Regions from separate parts of the Halobacillus sp. A1-3 genome, predicted to be linked through region 1. Evidence: predicted binding sites of a transcription regulator. Region 1 holds the regulator's gene; each other region holds the start of a gene.
What was found. The regulator LexA, encoded in region 1, represses DNA repair genes until DNA is damaged. The targets are predictions, from matches to a motif close to CGAACATATGTTCG.
Positions count from the first base shown of each region.

Region 2: a site for LexA is predicted at 2,608-2,621, ahead of ACRYKC_RS05205 (YhjD family protein). Genes of this name have one in related genera too.
Region 3: a site for LexA is predicted at 2,043-2,056, ahead of uvrB (excinuclease ABC subunit UvrB). Genes of this name have one in related genera too.

Region 1 covers NZ_JBPCEO010000004.1:176,334-182,605, reverse strand. The annotation lists gene tkt (transketolase) at 1-1,150, opposite strand, end outside; gene ACRYKC_RS08730 (DUF896 domain-containing protein) at 1,327-1,560, opposite strand; gene ACRYKC_RS08725 (YneB family resolvase-like protein) at 1,622-2,305, opposite strand; gene lexA (transcriptional repressor LexA) at 2,630-3,253, shown strand; gene ACRYKC_RS08715 (cold-shock protein) at 3,359-3,556, opposite strand; gene ACRYKC_RS08710 (hypothetical protein) at 3,818-4,039, opposite strand; gene glnA (type I glutamate--ammonia ligase) at 4,181-5,512, opposite strand; gene ACRYKC_RS08700 (MerR family transcriptional regulator) at 5,537-5,941, opposite strand; gene ACRYKC_RS08695 (methionine gamma-lyase family protein) at 6,136-6,272, opposite strand, start outside.
Region 2 covers NZ_JBPCEO010000002.1:462,780-469,051, reverse strand. The annotation lists gene ACRYKC_RS05220 (hypothetical protein) at 1-627, shown strand, start outside; gene ACRYKC_RS05215 (DUF3939 domain-containing protein) at 948-1,412, opposite strand; gene ACRYKC_RS05210 (competence protein ComK) at 1,725-2,252, shown strand; gene ACRYKC_RS05205 (YhjD family protein) at 2,173-2,589, opposite strand; gene ACRYKC_RS05200 (TVP38/TMEM64 family protein) at 2,807-3,454, shown strand; gene lepB (signal peptidase I) at 3,509-4,051, shown strand; gene addB (helicase-exonuclease AddAB subunit AddB) at 4,186-6,272, shown strand, end outside.
Region 3 covers NZ_JBPCEO010000005.1:90,185-96,456, reverse strand. The annotation lists gene uvrB (excinuclease ABC subunit UvrB) at 1-1,973, opposite strand, end outside; gene ACRYKC_RS10450 (peptide chain release factor 3) at 2,163-3,746, opposite strand; gene ACRYKC_RS10445 (DEAD/DEAH box helicase) at 4,068-6,272, shown strand, end outside.

The DNA of each region.
Region 1 (6,272 bases):
CAGCAAGGTCAGCACTTCCTCCAAAGAAATTCGGGATTTCTTTAGAAAGCGCATTGATAACTTCTCCAGAAGCTGCACGGGTAGCTGGGCTGTCTTCACCAGTTGTAAAGGTAGGAAGCTGTTTTTCCCATCCTTCTGGAAGCTCATTGTTGATCGCTGTTTCAAATTCAGAAGCAAGTTCAGGATAAGCTTCTTTATACTGCTTCAGCATGTCATTCCAAGCTTGCTCTTGCTGTTCTCCATTTTGCTGAACTTTTTCTTTAAAATCAGCGTAAACTTCCTCAGGAACGTGGAATGGTTCATGCTCCCACTTATAGTATTCTTTCGTCTTCGTAACTTCGTCTTCACCTAATGGTGCCCCGTGAGAAGCAGATTTACCAGATTTAGTAGGCGCACCGTAACCGATAACGGTTTTCACTTCAATCATTGTCGGTTGATCTGTATTTTGCTTTGCTTTTTCAATCGCATTAGTAATTTCATTGGTATCGGTTCCATCTTCTACACGAATCACTTGCCAGCCGTAAGCCTCATAGCGTTTCTCAACACTCTCACTGAAGGAACGGTCAAGGTCTCCATCCAGGGAGATATCGTTAGAATCGTAAAGGACGATTAATTTTCCTAGTCCTAAGTGACCTGCAAGGGAAGCTGATTCTTGAGAGACACCTTCCATTAAGTCACCGTCACCGCAAATAGCATACGTGTAATGGTCAACTAGATTGTAATCGTCACGGTTGTATTTTGCACCAAGGTGAGCCTCTGCCATAGCCATACCTGTAGCCATAGCCAACCCTTGTCCAAGTGGGCCTGTAGTCGCCTCTACCCCATCAGTGTGGCCATATTCAGGGTGTCCTGGCGTATTTGAACCCCATTGGCGGAAGGATTTTAGATCATCGATTGTCACGTTGTATCCAGACAGGTGTAAAAGGCTGTATAGAAGCATTGAACCGTGTCCAGCTGACAGAACAAAACGATCACGGTTGAACCACTCGGAATTATTTGGGTTGTGGTTCATGAATTTCGTCCAAAGTGTGTAAGCCATTGGGGCTGCCCCCATCGGCATACCCGGGTGTCCAGAACTCGCTTTTTCTACTGCATCAATAGCTAAAGTACGAATTGTATTAATAGAAGTTTGTTCAAGGCTGTTTGCCATAATCTTCATTCCCCTTTCTCAGGTATATGTACCATGTATTATCCTATAATGAAAATTGATTTGAAACAAGCAATCGCACAACTTTTTCAATAATTCCTTTTAATTCTTGCCTAATTTTCCCTTAATCGGATTTCTTAAACAAAAAATCCGCACTTTTTTAAGTACGGATCTTTTGTTTAATTTTTTTTCTCGTTCTGCTGCATTTGTTTCAGCTTGTTAGGGGTTACATCATTTCCTAAAGGATCAATGACTTTAACACCCTTCAACTGATTTTTGAATGATTTACGAGCATTCTTCAAATATTCCTGACGAAGCTTTTGCTGCTCATCTTTCTCAGCTTTCGTAAGCTCTTCTTTTTTTGATTTATTAGCTAGTTCATTTATACGATTGATTTTATCTTTCGATAGCATAGTTAATACCCCGCTTTCTTAATGTGGGTTAATGTCGTTAAGACAAGAAAAAGACAAGAGGCTATTCACCCTTGTCTACATTATCGTAACTTGATTGACTTTGTTTTTCAAGTGATACGTATTCCTGATACCTGCGGTGAACGGTGGCTTTCGATACATCGTAGCCCACTCCTCTTAGAGTTGACGCAATGTCTTTGAAAGTCAACTTGTTACGGCGTAAGCGAATGACTTCCTCAATAGGAAATTCAATCCTCTCTCTCCCCGAGGCCATGTCTTTATTTGAGAGATTCTCAGCTGGGTTGTATCCATCTTCCACAGCTTTCTTCATTCCTCTTCGGATTTTCATATTATGTATTTTCCTTTGATATTCTTCAACAATACCTACAATTTGGAGAACCATCGAATCTGACTCTGAAATTTCCAATTCACCTTCATGAGACAACGAATAAATCCGAACGTTAAGTTTATTTAATTGATGGAATAAAGCAATCTTCGTATTCCCTCTTCCAAGCCTTGTTTCGTCCTGAATGAGAAGGGCATCAGCGCTACGATTGGAAAAGTATTCAAGCAAGCGGAAAATACCTTCCCGTTCGATCTCATAGCCGCTTGCCTGTTCCTCTATACAATCTACAATTTCCATTTCATGATGCTCGGCCATACGCATCAATTCAGCTCTTTGTCTCTTCAAAGAAGATACCTGAGCTTCCTTTTCTGTACTTACTCGACAATATAGAACGACTCTCATAATGTCTGGTCTCCCTCTTCTAAAGTTACTTTAACAAGGATATTACAAACTATCCTGTCGTGACCATAGAAAAGTATAAAAACGCTAAACTCGCTACGAATAATACTAGATACGTGAGATCAAGCTTTGATAGTTTGTTAAACATTTAAAACCCTCCATTTTTTGAGAACCTACGTTCTTAAGAACTTATGTTCGCGTTTGGTTAATTTTAATTATATACGAACACAGGTTCTTGTCAACCGTTTTTTCGAACGCTTGTTTGTATTTTAAATATAGGCATGGTACAATGTGGTTACTATAATCCTATGTACGAGGTGGCAATCTATGAGCAAACTTTCGAAGCGGCAGCAAGAAATACTAGATTTTATTAAAGAACAAGTACTATTGAAAGGTTATCCTCCCTCTGTTCGGGAAATTGGTCAGTCTGTGGGTCTAGCATCCAGCTCTACAGTCCATGGACATCTATCAAGACTAGAGAAAAAAGGATACATCCGCAGGGACCCTACGAAGCCTCGCGCGATTGAAGTGATAGAATTGGAAGAAGATCATAGTATTCCTCGTAGTGAGGCTGCCTATGCTCCGGTTATTGGTAAGGTTACGGCAGGTACGCCGATTACGGCTGTTGAAAACATAGAGGAGTATGTTCCTCTGCCGGATACGCTGGCTGGATCCGATGACAATACTTTTGTCTTGATCGTTCAAGGAGAAAGTATGATTGAGGCCGGTATTCTTGATGGTGATATGGTGGTTGTGAGACAGCAGCAGACAGCCCAGAATGGTGATATTGTCGTTGCTATGACAGAGGATGAAGAAGCTACTGTAAAGCGGTTCTTTAAAGAAAAAAATCACATTCGTCTACAGCCTGAAAATGCCACCATGGATCCGATTATTCTTAATGATGTTTCTATTCTTGGCAAAGTGGTTGGTTTATACCGTACTGTACATTAAAAATGAGACGAGCCGCTGCTCGTCTCGTTTTATTAATATGGGCTTTATTATACCAAACAAAAAAAGAGACTCTCCTAAGAGAGTCTCTTTTTTACACTTAACGTCTTATTTTTGAACGTTAGCTGCTTGTGGTCCACGGTTACCTTCAACGATTTCAAAAGTAACAGTTTCGTTTTCTTCTAAAGTTTTAAATCCTTCGCCTTGAATAGCAGAGAAGTGTACGAATACATCGTCTTGACCTTCTACTTCGATAAATCCAAATCCTTTTTCTGCATTAAACCATTTAACATTACCTTGTAACATGTTGTTACCTCCTGCGTGGAACTTTTTCCACATTGTATTACTATTATTGCTCTGCATATTCATTCAAGACGAAAGTGACTTAAAAGTTACTTTTGCTTTCATTCGTAAACGAACAAGAATAATTAACTCTAACTATATCACATACACCAGAAGAGTCAATAGTTGGAAAGCAATCAGGCAAAAATAATTTATTTATTTGCGTTTAAGTGATAAGTTAAAGACTTGGCTCACCCTAATACTTGAATAAAGTGAACGAATAAGTCATGCTCCTACGCCTCTGGTATTGGTTATCGGAAAAGCAGAGAGAATATTTTCTGTGTGGAACGCTCGCACCTCCTTCCGATTGAAGCAATAGGCAAGAATGTAAATCTCACGAATAGCAATGACTCGGATCATCCATTGAGTAAGCTTCCCCTGGCTGGATAGATAAATAATATCAATTTTTTCATTTTCTTCTTTCGAACGGACCATTAAATTACCCATTGGTATCACCCCTCCCATAAAACGAACACTTGTTCTTATATTTATTATATGGAGTGGATGTCTTTTTGTACACTAGAAATATGTAGTAATTTTCGCAAATGAAAAACCCTCGATCCTTAAAATCGAGGGTTTTCCTATCCATTAATACGTTTGTAAGTATTGTTCGCGTTCCCAAGGATGGACTTGCGTACGGAACATATCCCATTCAATTTCTTTCGCTTCAATAAAATGCTCGAATAGGTGCTCACCGAGGGCTTCAACCATAATCGGATCCTTCTGCAATTCTACAAGGGCATCGTAAAGTGTTGCTGGAAGGTCTTTAACACCGTGAGCTTCACGCTCTTTTTTATCCATCACATAGATGTTGCGGTCAACAGGAGCAGGGGCATCGAGTTTATTTTCCACACCATCAAGTCCTGCAGCTAATAGCACAGCCATCGCCATATATGGGTTCGCTGCCGGGTCAACACTTCGCACCTCAATACGCGTGCTCAGACCACGAGAAGTCGGTACACGTACAAGTGGACTACGGTTTTGGCCGGACCAAGCAACATAACAAGGGGCTTCATACCCGGGAACGAGACGCTTAAATGAGTTCACTGTAGGGTTCGTTACTGCTGTGAAGTTCGTCGCATGTTTAATAATTCCAGCTGTGAACTGATACGCTACATCTGAAAGCTGTTCCTTGCCACTTTCATCGAAGAAAGCATTTCCGCCTTCATTGAATAATGACATGTTTGCGTGCATTCCGGATCCATTCACACCAAATAGAGGCTTAGGCATAAAGGTTGCATGCAATCCATGCTGACGTGCGATTGTCTTAACAACTAATTTAAATGTTTGAATATCATCACAGTGCTTCACAGCATCGGAGTATTTAAAGTCAATCTCATGCTGTCCTGGAGCTACTTCGTGGTGAGAAGCTTCAATTTCAAAACCCATTTCTTCTAGTTCAAGAACGATATCACGGCGACAATTTTCACCTAGATCTGTAGGAGCAAGGTCGAAGTACCCGCCTTTATCATTCAATTCCATTGTAGGGTCGCCTGCTTCATCTAGCTTAAACAAGAAAAATTCTGGTTCTGTTCCGATGTTAAAGGCGGAAAATCCAAGTTTCTCCATTTTTTTGATGTTGCGCTTCAGATTATAACGCGGACAGCCTTCAAATGGAGTCTTGTCTGGGTTGTAAATGTCACAGATGAATCGGGCCACTTTCCCTTTTTCCGATGTCCAAGGGAAAACGACAAATGTATCTAAGTCTGGCACAAGATACATATCAGATTCTTCAATTCGCACGAATCCTTCTATGGACGATCCATCGAACATCATCATTCCTTCTAGTGCTTTATCTAACTGGCTTAGTGGGATTTCCACGTTTTTAATTGTGCCGAGCATATCCGTAAATTGCAGTCGGATAAACCGGACGTTTTCTTCATCAATTTTTTTGTAGATTTCTTCTTTAGTCAAACCCATTCAATATTCCCCTCTCAACATAATTTAATGGAAGAACCTAGATAATTCTCCCTGCCGAATACCTAATTTCCCTTGTCGTCCCGCGGTGAATAGTTCTTGTTGGAGCATACGGCGAAGTTCTTTTTCAGAAAGTTCATTATGAACTTCATGAACCTGTTCTTCATCGTACGCTTCGTTCTTCGGCTGCTCGTTAAGCTTAAGAACCTTCTTAATACCCGCCATATTCACTCCCTGGTCAATGAGGTCTTTAATTTCTAATAATCGATCGACATCATTAAACGAGAATATACGGCGGTTGCCTTCTGATCGCGCAGGAAAAATCAGCTCGTGCTGTTCATAATATCGTATCTGGCGAGCAGTAAGATCCGTTAAAGATTGAACAATCCCCATCGGGAACAACGGCATAGAACGACGAATTTCATCACTCATCGATGTGCCTCCTCCCCATAAGAATGATACTTTAATTATACGTGAGACAGGGGATATGTCAACATATGTGAGAAATGTTCACATAATAAAATAAGAATAAAAAACCTCAGTCAGATATCGATAAGAAATACCTGTTTCATTGCATATTTATCATCTTATTCAGGATAATACAAAGCGTAGAGAGACATTTCTTGTCAGAAAATCTCAGTATCTACCCGATGTGGGATGAATATCTTGTCTTCAATCAACTGTGTCACTGCTTGGGTAACTGCAATTTTTACATGGGCGTAGGTTAATCCACCTTGAACAAAAGCGGTGTAAGGTGGACGGA
Region 2 (6,272 bases), on a different contig from region 1:
CGAAGTTTAAGAGATCAGTTGAATCGTTTAGGTAACCCAGGCGAGGAATATGAGCGTCTGCTTCAACAAAAGAAAACATTTTTGGTTGAACAGGGGGACACAGATGGTCAGCGATTACTTGAGCTGTCAGAAAATCGCTCCGAGGTGCTGGCAGAAATTGAAGAAGTCGATGAAGCTCTATCTGCGGGGAAAAGAGCGGTGATCGCCTTGGGCGAAGCTTCGTCTTCCCTTGACAGCGCTGAAAATTGGGGCGCCCTTGATATGCTTGGTGGAGGGATGCTCACTACTGCTGTAAAGCATTCACGTGTAGATGACGCAAATTCAGCCGTTCATTCTGCGCAAAGATATTTGCGGAAGTTCGCAAGAGAGATTAATGATTTAGGTAACCATTATGATCTTAGGATAGAAATCTCGGGAGGAATGACGATTGCTGACTATTTTTTGGACGGATTGATTGTGGACTGGTTTGTACAAAATCGCATTCAAACTTCACAGGAAGAAGTCAGAAAAATGAGAAGTAAGACCCGTTCCGTCATTATGGACTTAGATTCATTGAGAGAGCAATTTGTAGGAGAACAAAAGAAGCTCGAGGATGAACAAAGAAGGATTTTGGAACCCTCTATATAAGAAGGATGTATGATGTCATAAACTAGAAATTTCGCAACCGCTTGCGGTCTTCCGCAAAATTTTTTCGGTGAAGGTCGAACATCTATATATTAAAATAGAAATAGATAAGCGGTGATGCTTATTGATCTCATTCCTATTTATGATCTGGTTGTCATAAATAGGTCAGTAATGAAAATTGCTGATGAGTGTATGGAGAAGTTTCTCCTCGTCTCGGAGAACTTTTTCAAAATTAATTCCCTCACTCAAAAGTTAACCAGTCGTCTCTTTTGGCCAATGCTCTTCGTGAGCATTGGCACTTTTTTTCTAAACTTTTCCACTGATTAATCAGGTTTTTGATAGGTGACCATGAATTCTTCTCTTGTCATATAATAATCCCGGTTTGGACGATTGGGTAACAACCCAAGCCTCTCCAGCTTATAATAATTTATCCGCTTAAAAGGATCATTGTCAATGACAGGCAGCTCCTGCGTCTCTTTCATGTAGTGGTCAACGGCCCTTTGGACTTGGTCAATTTCACGGGCTAAATCCTGGTCTTCTTCTTCAAACAATTCATAAGTCTCCCGCGACATGTAGTAGTTTTTCTCAGGGACGGCATGAAGGTAAGGGGAGAGCAGTTCATAATCCAACGTCAAATCCTCTTTGATTAGCACACTGAGAGGCACTTCGGAGGGTTTATCGTCTGCATAAGCATGCACGGCTTTGCGCACCTCATGAATGGATAAATCACGGACTTCCAAAGATTGCTCTTTATTTTTATGCTGTTGTTTTTTCTTACGTTTCCACACGGTTTTTTCCTCCTTTTAAGCATGAGTGAAATTCACAGGGGGTGTTCGACTTGAAAGATATTCAACCCGAACTCGAGTTTTTTACGCTTCTGAATCCGGACTTCGGTCGAGAGGAAAGGAAAGATACGGAAGAACTATTATCAAAATGGCAATAAATTAGCTTAATTGTAGTATATCAAAGTTGAAAAAATTGCACATTTTTAAAAAGTTTAGACTTTTTGTTCATCTTTTGGTAAATTGAAGAAGATAAGCGGCACGTTCTGCCTAAAGGAAGGGCTGCCGCCAATTAAATGGAAGGGATGTTGAAATTGGATGGAATACGCTCAAAAAAAAGAATATGAAATTAATCCCCAAACGATGGCTTTGATTGCAAAGTACGATGATCGTGGACAAGTCATCACTCAAGTGGTCGAACGAGGAAACCGTTTTGAAATTACTAAATGTCCAAGCCAGGTCGTCGATGATTCATGTCGTTACTTTGCCAGCAGTCTTGAAGGACGTATTTTAGGTACAAAGCAAGTGACAAGTTATACACACAAACCCCCGATTGTCATTTCTGAAGCAATGGGTATCTATTTCTTTCCTATCATCTCCCCGAAACGTAAAGAATGCTCCTGGGTCGCTCATAAGTACATTCGCTCTTATAAAGGCGAATCTGATCATACCACGACCATACAATTTTCCAATGGAGTTAACTTGAATCTGCCCGTATCTGTAGGAATGTTTGCCAACCAAGTGCAGCGTACCGCACATTTCCGAGTTATCCTTGAAGATCGTTTGAATGCTCAGCCTGAGGTTCAGGAGACTTCGAGCGAGAGGATTGCTGAGACTTTCTCATAAGCTCGAACAAAATAAGTTCCACTTTTTTCCTGATGGCCGGATTGAAATAGTTCCGCTTCTCTTCATAACCATGAGCCAGAAACAAGAAAGAGGTAAACGAGTCGTTCCTTCCTGACTCTATCACCTGCAGCTTCTGGCGATCCATTTGTAAGCGGAGATGTTTCCGCTCTTCTCTTGCCTCTAACTCCATTTTTCCCAACAGTTCCATGTACGGTTCTTTTATTTTAAACTTCCCCTGTTCAAAATGTTTTCTGTCCTGACGGATGACGGCGATAGCCATGGATAAAAATAAATAGCGGGAAGCAAGATCAAGTTCTTTCTGTTTTAAGTACCTCATGCTATTCTCCTCCATATACGAACGTGTGTTCTTGTTTGTATTATACCACGCTAGACGGGTGATTATGCAAGAGAATTTGGCGAAAGGCTAAAAATGGCAAAATGGGAAAGGATAGTTCTTAGAACAATGTATTAGTAGGCAGATGCATGGGTTTCGTTTAAAATAAAGGAAAAGCATACACTGGTTATCGGTGTGGGACAAGGAGCAGTCTCGCCTTATGTACTTATTATCCGTATCCATCGATCGTTGGAAAAGAATGGCTGAAAACGATCAATTATTTGAATACATTATCAATCAGTTGGAAAAGCTGGAAAGTTTCGGGCCGCTGCCCGGAATATTGTTTCCGATGCTGGAAGCTTTTTTACCGCTCTTGCCGCTCGTAGCGTTTGTACTGGCAAACTCAGTCGTCTACGGACTTTTTAAAGGTTTTCTGTATTCCTGGGCTGGGGCAGTCGTGGGAGCAATTATTGTGTTTCTAGTCATAAGAAGACTCGGTGACAAAAGGTTTTTCCGGTTTATCACAAAACACCGTCAGGTTCAGCGGGTCATGACCTGGGTAGAGGAGCATGGATTTGGTCCTTTGTTTATCCTTATGTGTTTTCCGTTTTCCCCTTCTTCAATCATCAACGTCGTATCGGGGCTATCAAAGGTAAGCAGGCAACAGTTCATCCTAGCTGTTTTATTAGGGAAATCGGTTATGATTTTCACAATAGCTTATGTCGGAAGCAGCATAGCCTCTTTTGCCCAAAACCCGGTAAAAGCGATTGTAGTAGGTATATGTATCCTTCTGTTTTGGATTCTAGGTAAATTTATAGAGAGACGAATCCATAACAAAGCGAAACGTCAAGCCTACACGAGTGATTAAGTTTAGTCTAGGACGGGTAAAATGTTGGTAGAACAAGACCTGGAGGATTAAACGATGAAAAAAAAATATCAAAAAGCCATACGAACCATTTTGTTCGCTCTGCTGCTGGCTTTTGTATTCCGATCCTTTATGTTCGCCAGCTATATCGTTGATGGTGAATCGATGGAACCGACCCTTTATGACGGCAATTTACTAATGGTCAATAAAGTTGTCTACGATTGGAAAGACATAGGAAGACAGGACGTTATTGTTTTCCACGCAAATGAAAAAGAAGATTATGTGAAACGAGTTATTGGAGTTAGTGGCGATGAAATAGAAATGAAGAATGATCAGCTCTATGTGAATGGGGAGCTGGTGGAGGAGCACTATCTAGATTCATTGCGACCAAACGATGGGCTGCCTTTCACACAAGATTTTTCATTAGAAGAAGTGACTGGAAAGAAAAAAGTTCCCGAGGGACAGCTGTTTGTCATGGGAGATAACCGCAGAGACAGTCTGGACAGCCGTTACTTTGGTTTTGTAAACATCGAGACGGTAGTCGGAAAAGTGGATGTCCGTTACTGGCCGTTCTCTCAAGTAGCTTTACAATTCAATTGAGGAAAATGGGACCGTCTTTAGGGCGGTTTTTTTTATGAAAAAAATAACAAATCCTACAAAAGCGTAAGCACCGACGATAAAGGTGAAAAATGATAAAATAGAAGATATGATTTAATAAAAAGGAGCGGAAGAATATGGGGATGCGTTTATTGCTCGGACGTTCCGGAGCAGGAAAAAGTACACGCTGTTTAGAAGAAATAGAGTCGGAACTGAAAGCGGATCCTAGAGGGAAGTCGATTGTTTATATCGTCCCTGACCAGATGACTTTTCAACAGGAATATGCTCTATTGAAGCGGGATGGAGTGGAAGGGTCGATTCGTGCTCAGGTGTTCAGTTTTTCCCGTTTAGCTTGGAGAGTACTTCAAGAAACGGGCGGGGGCACAAAGAAGTTCATCACCTCTACAGGAGTCCAAATGATACTAAGAAAAATAGTCGAAGAGAGGACTTCAGATTGGAGAGTGTTCCAAAAAGCAGTAGAAAAGCAAGGGTTCATAGAACAGCTGGAAGGGATGATCACAGAATTTAAACGATACAGGATCACCCCGGAAGACCTTCACGTTCAAATGAATGCCCTTGACCAGTTTGTTCATACAACTAGCCAAGAACAAGGGTTAAGGGATAAGCTGGATGATTTATCTTATATCTATGACCGACTTGTCGATTCTCTAAGAGAGCAGTACATAGATAGCGAAGATCAACTGAAGCTGCTCGCAAGTAAAATTCCAGAAGCTTCATTTTTAGAAGGGGCCGATATTTATATCGATGGCTTCCATAGCTTTACTCCTCAGGAATATGAAGTTATTGACGCTTTGGTAAGAAAAGTAAAGAATGTTCATGTGACGTTAACAACAGAAAAGCCAGAGAATGGTATGAATCCTGAGCTTGACTTGTTCCATGAAACAAAGGAAACCTATTTGAAACTGCAGGAACTTACCCTTGAGGCTGGAGAAAAGATTGATGAGGTTGAAGTTCTTGACCATACACAAGGACGTCTAAAGGGACGACCGGCTTTTTTACATTTAGAAAAGCACTTTGAAGAACGTCCTGCTCCTTCCTATGAAGGAGAAGTCCCGATCAAAGTGGCAGAGGCGGTCCACCCTCGGGCAGAAATTGAGGGGGTCGCTCAGGAAATCCTGAGGCTTGTTCGCGATGAAGGCTACCGCTTCAAGGATATGGCAATTTTAATGAGAGAGCCGGAGGTCTACCATAGTCTGATTGAAACTTTATTTGATGATTACAATATCCCGGTTTTCATTGATGAGAAACGAACGATGCTCAACCACCCTATGGTCGAGTTGATCCGTTCTGCTCTTGATGTCATAGACGGGAATTTCAGATATGATGCAGTTTTCCGTTTATTGAAGACAAGCTTTATTCCAGCGACGGATCCAACTTATCCACTAACGGAAGATGCGATAGATGAACTGGAGAATTATGTGCTTGAGTATGGTATTCGCTCAAGAAGCCAGTGGTTTTCGGATAACGATTGGGTCTACCAGCGTTTCCGTGGATTTGACCAGGCTTCCCAAACTGATGATGAAAAAGAAAAGCAAGAGAGAATCAATGCTTATCGAAACCAAGTGCGCAAAGCGCTAGAAGTGTTCGATAAGAAATTACGTGAAGCAAAAACAATTGCCGAACGTGCCGAAGTGATGTACATGTGGCTGGAACACTTGCAGGTCCCTCAGCGTTTGGAAAAGTGGCGGGAATACTATGATGAAACAGGTGAGATTGAACGCGGGCGAGAGCAGGAGCAGGTGTGGGATGCTTTTCTTCAACTGCTTGATGAAATCGTGGAAATGGCTGGAGAAGAAAAAATGTCTTTACAGCTGTTCCGTAATACCATTGAAAGTGGTCTGGAGTCGCTCACATTTGCTCACGTACCCCCGAGTATGGATCATGTCATTGTAGGGAGTGTCGATCGCTCAAGGATTACAGGAATCAAAGCTGCCTTCTTGTTAGGAGTAACTGACGGCATGTGGCCGATGAAACCACCGAGTGACGGAATGATTTCTGAACAAGAGCGTTCGCTGCTTGCTGAGCAAGGCCTGCTGCTTGCGGATGGAAGCAGTCGTCAACTGCTCGATGATCGTTTTTATGTCTATTTAGCGTTAACGATGGCAAAGGATCGACTGTGGGTCAGCTATCCGCTTAGTAATGAGGAAGGAAAGTCCAAAGTTCCTGCGACGCTCATTCAGCGGATAGAAGAGCTTTTTCCTCA
Region 3 (6,272 bases), on a different contig from region 1:
TCCGCTTTTAATTCCAATAAAACATCTCGCAGTTCTGCCGCTCGTTCGAAATCGAGATCTCGAGCCGCTTGTTTCATTTCTGTTTCTAGATTGTCGATCATTTCCAGGCGTTCTTTCTTCGTCATCTCTGAAGGTCTCTTAGTTGTCTCATAATCTCCCTCTTCCTCAGCAACAGCTGTGGCCTTAATGACGTCCCGTACTTCCTTCCTGATGGTCTTAGGAGTAATGCCATGCTCTTCGTTATAAGCAATTTGCTTTTCGCGGCGACGGTATGTTTCGTCGATCGCAAACTGCATCGATTTTGTAATTTTATCTGCATACATGATGACTTTTCCATTTTCATTACGTGCAGCTCGTCCAATGGTTTGTATTAGGGAACGGTCAGAACGTAAGAATCCTTCTTTATCAGCATCCAAAATAGTAACTAACGACACTTCTGGTATATCAAGACCTTCTCTTAACAAGTTAATCCCGACAAGTACATCATATTTTCCAACACGGAGATCCCGTATAATTTCAATTCTCTCCAGTGTTTTAATTTCTGAGTGTAGATAAGCGACTTTGATTCCGAGTTCTTTTAAGTAATCCGTTAAATCCTCGGACATCTTCTTAGTCAACGTCGTGACTAATACGCGCTCACTTCTATCTTTTCGCTTATTGATTTCTCCGACAAGGTCGTCAATTTGGCCATGGATGGGTCGAACTTCAATTTCTGGATCCAACAAGCCAGTTGGTCGAATGATTTGTTCAGTCATTTTCGGTGTATGCTCTAATTCATAAGGCCCAGGGGTAGCAGATACGTAGGCCGCTTGATTAACTTTTGATTCGAACTCCGGAAATTGGAGAGGACGGTTATCCATCGCTGATGGCAGACGAAACCCGTGGTCAACGAGCACTTGTTTTCTCGCTCGGTCTCCATTGTACATCCCTCTTACTTGAGGAAGTGTAACATGCGATTCATCCACCATGACCAAGAAATCATCGGGGAAATAATCCAGCAGTGTATAGGGCGTTGCCCCTTCTTCCCGGAATGTCAAATGGCGTGAATAGTTCTCAATACCGGAACAGAACCCCATTTCCCTCATCATTTCTAAGTCATAGTTCGTTCTTTGTTCTATCCTCTGAGCTTCCAAAAGTTTATCCTGATCTTTAAGTTCTTTTACGCGAACTTCTAATTCTTTTTCGATATTCTTGATTGCTTTTTTCAACTTCTCTTCTCTAGTTACGAAGTGAGAAGCAGGGAATATTGCAACATGTTCTCTGTCTCCGACAATTTCACCTGTCAGGACATCAATCTCCCGAATTCGGTCAATTTCATCTCCAAAGAACTCCACACGTATCGCATGTTCTTCGCGGGATGCTGGAATAATTTCAACCGAATCCCCACGGACACGGAACGTACCGCGCTGAAAATCGATATCATTTCGTGCGTACTGGATGTCTACCAAATTCCTTAAAAGCTCGTCCCGGTCCTTTTCCATTCCAACTCGTATGGATAAAACTTGACTGCGGTATTCGTCGGGAGAACCTAAACCATAGATGCAGGACACACTGGCTACAATGATGACATCATTCCGTTCGAACAACGATGAAGTAGCCGAGTGGCGCAGTTTATCGATTTCATCATTAATGCTTGCATCTTTTTCTATAAATGTATCCGATGATGGTACATAAGCCTCAGGCTGATAATAGTCATAGTAACTGACAAAATACTCAACGGCATTGTTCGGAAAAAACTCCTTAAACTCACTATATAGCTGTCCAGCTAATGTTTTATTGTGGGCGATAATTAGAGTAGGTTTATTGACTTGCTGGATCACATTGGACATCGTAAACGTTTTTCCCGTTCCTGTTGCACCTAGAAGCGTCTGATGCCGCTCACCACGTTTAATTCCTTCAACCAATTCCTTGATCGCTTTCGGCTGATCACCTTGAGGTGAGAACTGTGAAACCAATTCAAATTTATTCTCCACGACGAAACCCTCCGTTCCTATCTCATTCAAGATTAGTTTACCACAATATATTACCATTCTAACATGAAACGAACAAACATTCGGTTTGCAATTCTTTTGGAAATTTTCGGGATTCAATCGGATATTAAGTACCGCTTTAAACCCTAAAAGAGAAACCACTACATGAAGGTGTAGTGGTTTCTCTTTTACTTATTCAAATGTCTGGTTATACTGGTTGACTTCAAACAAATCGGTAAGTTCAATATCTGGGTTTTTGTCGATGAACCAACGAAGTGAGAAATCATTTTTAAATAGGACAAGTGGATTGCCTTCTCTATCTTGCACTAGCATATTTCGCTCATCAAACAAGGATTCATCCACCTGATCCTGCCGCAACCAGCGAGGAATCCGTTCCCCAATCGAAGTCAGTTCTACTTCAACGTTATACTCATTCTTCATCCTATATTCGAATACTTCATATTGAAGTTCTCCGACAGCTCCGATGATATAATCTTCAAATCGATAGCGTTTAAACAGTTGAATTGCTCCTTCTTGGACAAGCTGTTCCAAACCTTTTTTAAATTGCTTCGACTTCATCACGTTCTTAGCGGTTACTTTTTTGAAAAGCTCTGGCGGGAACTGAGGAAGCTCATCATATTCAAAGTTGGATTTTCCTGTCACAATCGTGTCTCCAATGCGGTACACGTTAGGATCATAGATTCCGATAATATCCCCAGCATATCCTTCTTCTACTGTACCTCTTGAAGAAGCAACAAATTGCTGTGATTGAGCAAGTTTGAATGTTTTCCCTGTTCTTGAAAGGGTTACGTTCATCCCGCGCTCAAACTTACCAGAGCAGATCCGGACGAAAGCAATACGGTCACGGTGCTGCGGGTTCATATTCGCCTGAATTTTGAAAATAAACCCTGAAAACTCTTCGTGATCTGGAGATACGACTCCTTCAGTTGATTTTCTAGGTGCAGGCTCCGGTGCCATATCAATAAACGTATTAAAGAAGGTCTCGACTCCGAATGGAGCAAGGGCACTGCCGAAGAAGACTGGTGTCTGGTCGCCTTTCATCACCTTATCCATTGAGAAATTGTCACCCGCTTCCACTAAAAGCTCCATCTCTTCTTGAGCTTCCTGGAAGGTGGCGTTTTCGGTCAGCTCTGGATAGTCATCAAGCTGATCATAGGGAATGTACGTTTCTTCTTCATTTCCTGAGAAGTGAACAAACTTTTCATTGTTGCGGTCAAATACGCCAAGGAATCGTTTCCCCATTCCAGCCGGCCAAGTCATCGGGTACGTTTCAATATTAAGCGTTTCTTCGATTTCCTCCATCAATTCAAACGGATCGCGGCTTTCACGGTCCATTTTATTGATAAAAGTAAAAATCGGAATCCCGCGCATTTTACAAACTTTGAACAATTTCAATGTTTGAGCTTCAATCCCTTTTGTAGCATCGATGATCATGACTACGCTGTCTACGGCCGTAAGCGTACGGTACGTGTCTTCACTGAAATCTTCGTGACCGGGTGTATCTAAAATGTTTACCTGGTAACCCTTATAAGGAAAGTTCATCACACTGGATGTCACAGAAATTCCACGCTGCTTCTCAATTTCCATCCAGTCTGAAGTTGCAAACTTACCAGACTTCTTTCCTTTTACAGTTCCTGCTGAACGAATCAGGTTTCCGAACAAAAGCATTTTCTCTGTCATCGTTGTTTTCCCGGCGTCCGGGTGCGAAATAATGGCAAACGTTCTGCGCTTTTTCATTTCTTCCTGTATTTCCATCGTTATATCCTCCATCATTTTAAAATCGTTTATGAAAAGGTTCGGGGATATACGGATATCACATTGGACTCTTCACTCCATAAAAAAACCGCTCCCTCTCGAGCGAGCGGCTTCCTCGAATTTTCAAACTCATACTTTGAAAGTTAGCATAACCATAGCGTAAAATCAATCGTAAAAGGAATTTCTGCCACCTCAGGTCATCCATTATCTGGATGACCTGAGGTGGCAGAATCTGGATGACCTGAGGAGACATTTATAGGAAATCTTCACCTTTTCAAACCTGTTATAATAGAGAAAATACTGATAGTAAGGATGCCAGTTATGCAGACGTACTTGTTACAACCGAACGATATAAAGAAAATAACCGGTACTACATTTTATACTCGAGGCAAGCAATACTTTGAGGCCGGTAAAGTATACGGACTTTCCCATAATAGCGCCATTCGGTCGTGGCGAGCTGTCGTAGCGGGTACGCATGATTATGAAGTACGCGTCTTCTTTTTTGAGGATGACGATGTAGAAGCAACTTGCGAATGCGCTGCTTATAGTAAGTACTATACATGCAAGCATATTGCTGCCGTATTAATTGCAATCCGTGAGAAAGCTCTGGATGAAGTCGCACCAAAACTTGCGGACAAAGGACAGCGGGAACGATCTTCAACGACTAACAATGACCGATTATTTGCAATGCGTTTATTTGAGACGTTTCGTCAACGGCAGGAAAACCGAATGGCGAGTGATCTTAAAAAAACATTAGGAGTTCAGTACTTTCTTCACCTTCATACTTTACTAGGGACTAAAAGCTTAAGTATTGAAGTAAAACTAGGTGAGAACTATCCATATGTCATAAAAAACATTAGAGAACTTCTTGAACATATGGATCGTGAGCAGCCATACAGAATTTCTAAAAAATTCACTTACGATCCTGCTGAACATGTCATGAAGACAGAAGACAGAGCCATTTTTGACCTTCTCATTCATGCTTACGAGCAGGAACGTTTTTATGAACAGCAATGGAACATCTCCGAACAAAAAACAATAAGAATCCCGCCCGGCCTTGCAGAAAATCTTCTGCCAAAGCTGGAAGAGAATAATTGTGAAATTATCGATCGCGGAGAGACCAAAGGGAAATTACACTACGACCGTGAGTTTCCTGATCTTTCTTTTTACATTTCTGAAGAACGCGGACATTTTCATATGCACTTAAGTCATTTGAAAAGTTACGATTATTTAGCAGATTATCACCTTTTATATAAGGAAGGTACATTCTATCCTATAGAACAGAAAAAGGAACAAGTCATCGATACGCTCTATTCGCTGTTTCCTTATAACTCCAACGGAAACCATACGGTCAGCCACACGGATATGGAAGGGATTGTTTCTTATGTACTTCCGGAATTAGAAACCATTGCAGACGTGGAACTTGATAGTGCTGCCGAAAAAAAAATCATCCAAAAACCACTCCGGGCTGAAGTCTACCTCGATTTCTATCATTGGACCTTAACGATCGAAGTCCGCTTCCGCTATGGAGATGAAACGATCAATCCATTTAAAACGAAACCACAAAACGATAGCACAATTATTCGAAGAGATAGCGCAACAGAACAGGCCATAATGGAACTGATTGAGTATGCGGAATTCAAGTTCGATGGTGAGATCGTTTATATTGAAAATGAAGATCAACTGGATGTGTTCTTACAGGAGCTTCTTCCAAAGTTCAGAGAACACGCGGAAGTATTCTTATCATCTTCCGTTCGTTCATTAATGGATCAGCAGGATCATGAATTGAAGCCTTCTGTTGAAGTTCAAAGCGATGGCAGCTGGCTTGATATCAGTTTTGAAATTGATGGTATTAGTTCAGATGATGTATCAGCGGCGTTAAAAGCTTCGATAGAACGAAAAAAATATTACAGGCTTTCTGATGGCGCACTGTTATCTTTAACTTCTGACTCTTTTGAGCGATTCCAGCGACTGGCCTCAGAGCTTGATTTGTCCAGCAAAGATATCGAGGATAGCCACCTTCAAGTAGCTAAAATGAGAAGCCTGCAGGTTGAGGATGCACTAAAAACGGAAGAATCCGAGCGTGATCAGTCGTTTACTGAACTAGTTGAACGGTTAAAGTCACCTCAGTCCTTTAACATTGAGGCTCCAAAGAACTTACAGGCCGACTTGCGTCCCTATCAGCTGACAGGTTTTCGCTGGATGAAATCACTAGCGACTTACGGACTTGGAGGCATTCTCGCCGATGACATGGGACTAGGTAAAACTTTGCAGACCATCACCTTCCTGCTTTATGAAAAAGAAAAAGGTCTATTGGAGCATCCAGCGCTTATCATTGCGCCTGCATCACTGATCTACAACTGGAAAAAAGAAGTGGAGAAATTCGCACCAGACTTATCTGTTCAGACCATCTCGGGAGATCCGCAAGCAAGAGCAGAAGCACTTGAACAAATGGCTTCTAAAGATATTGTGATTACTTCTTATCCCTTGTTGCGACAAGACGCTGATTTTTATAAAGAAGCAGAC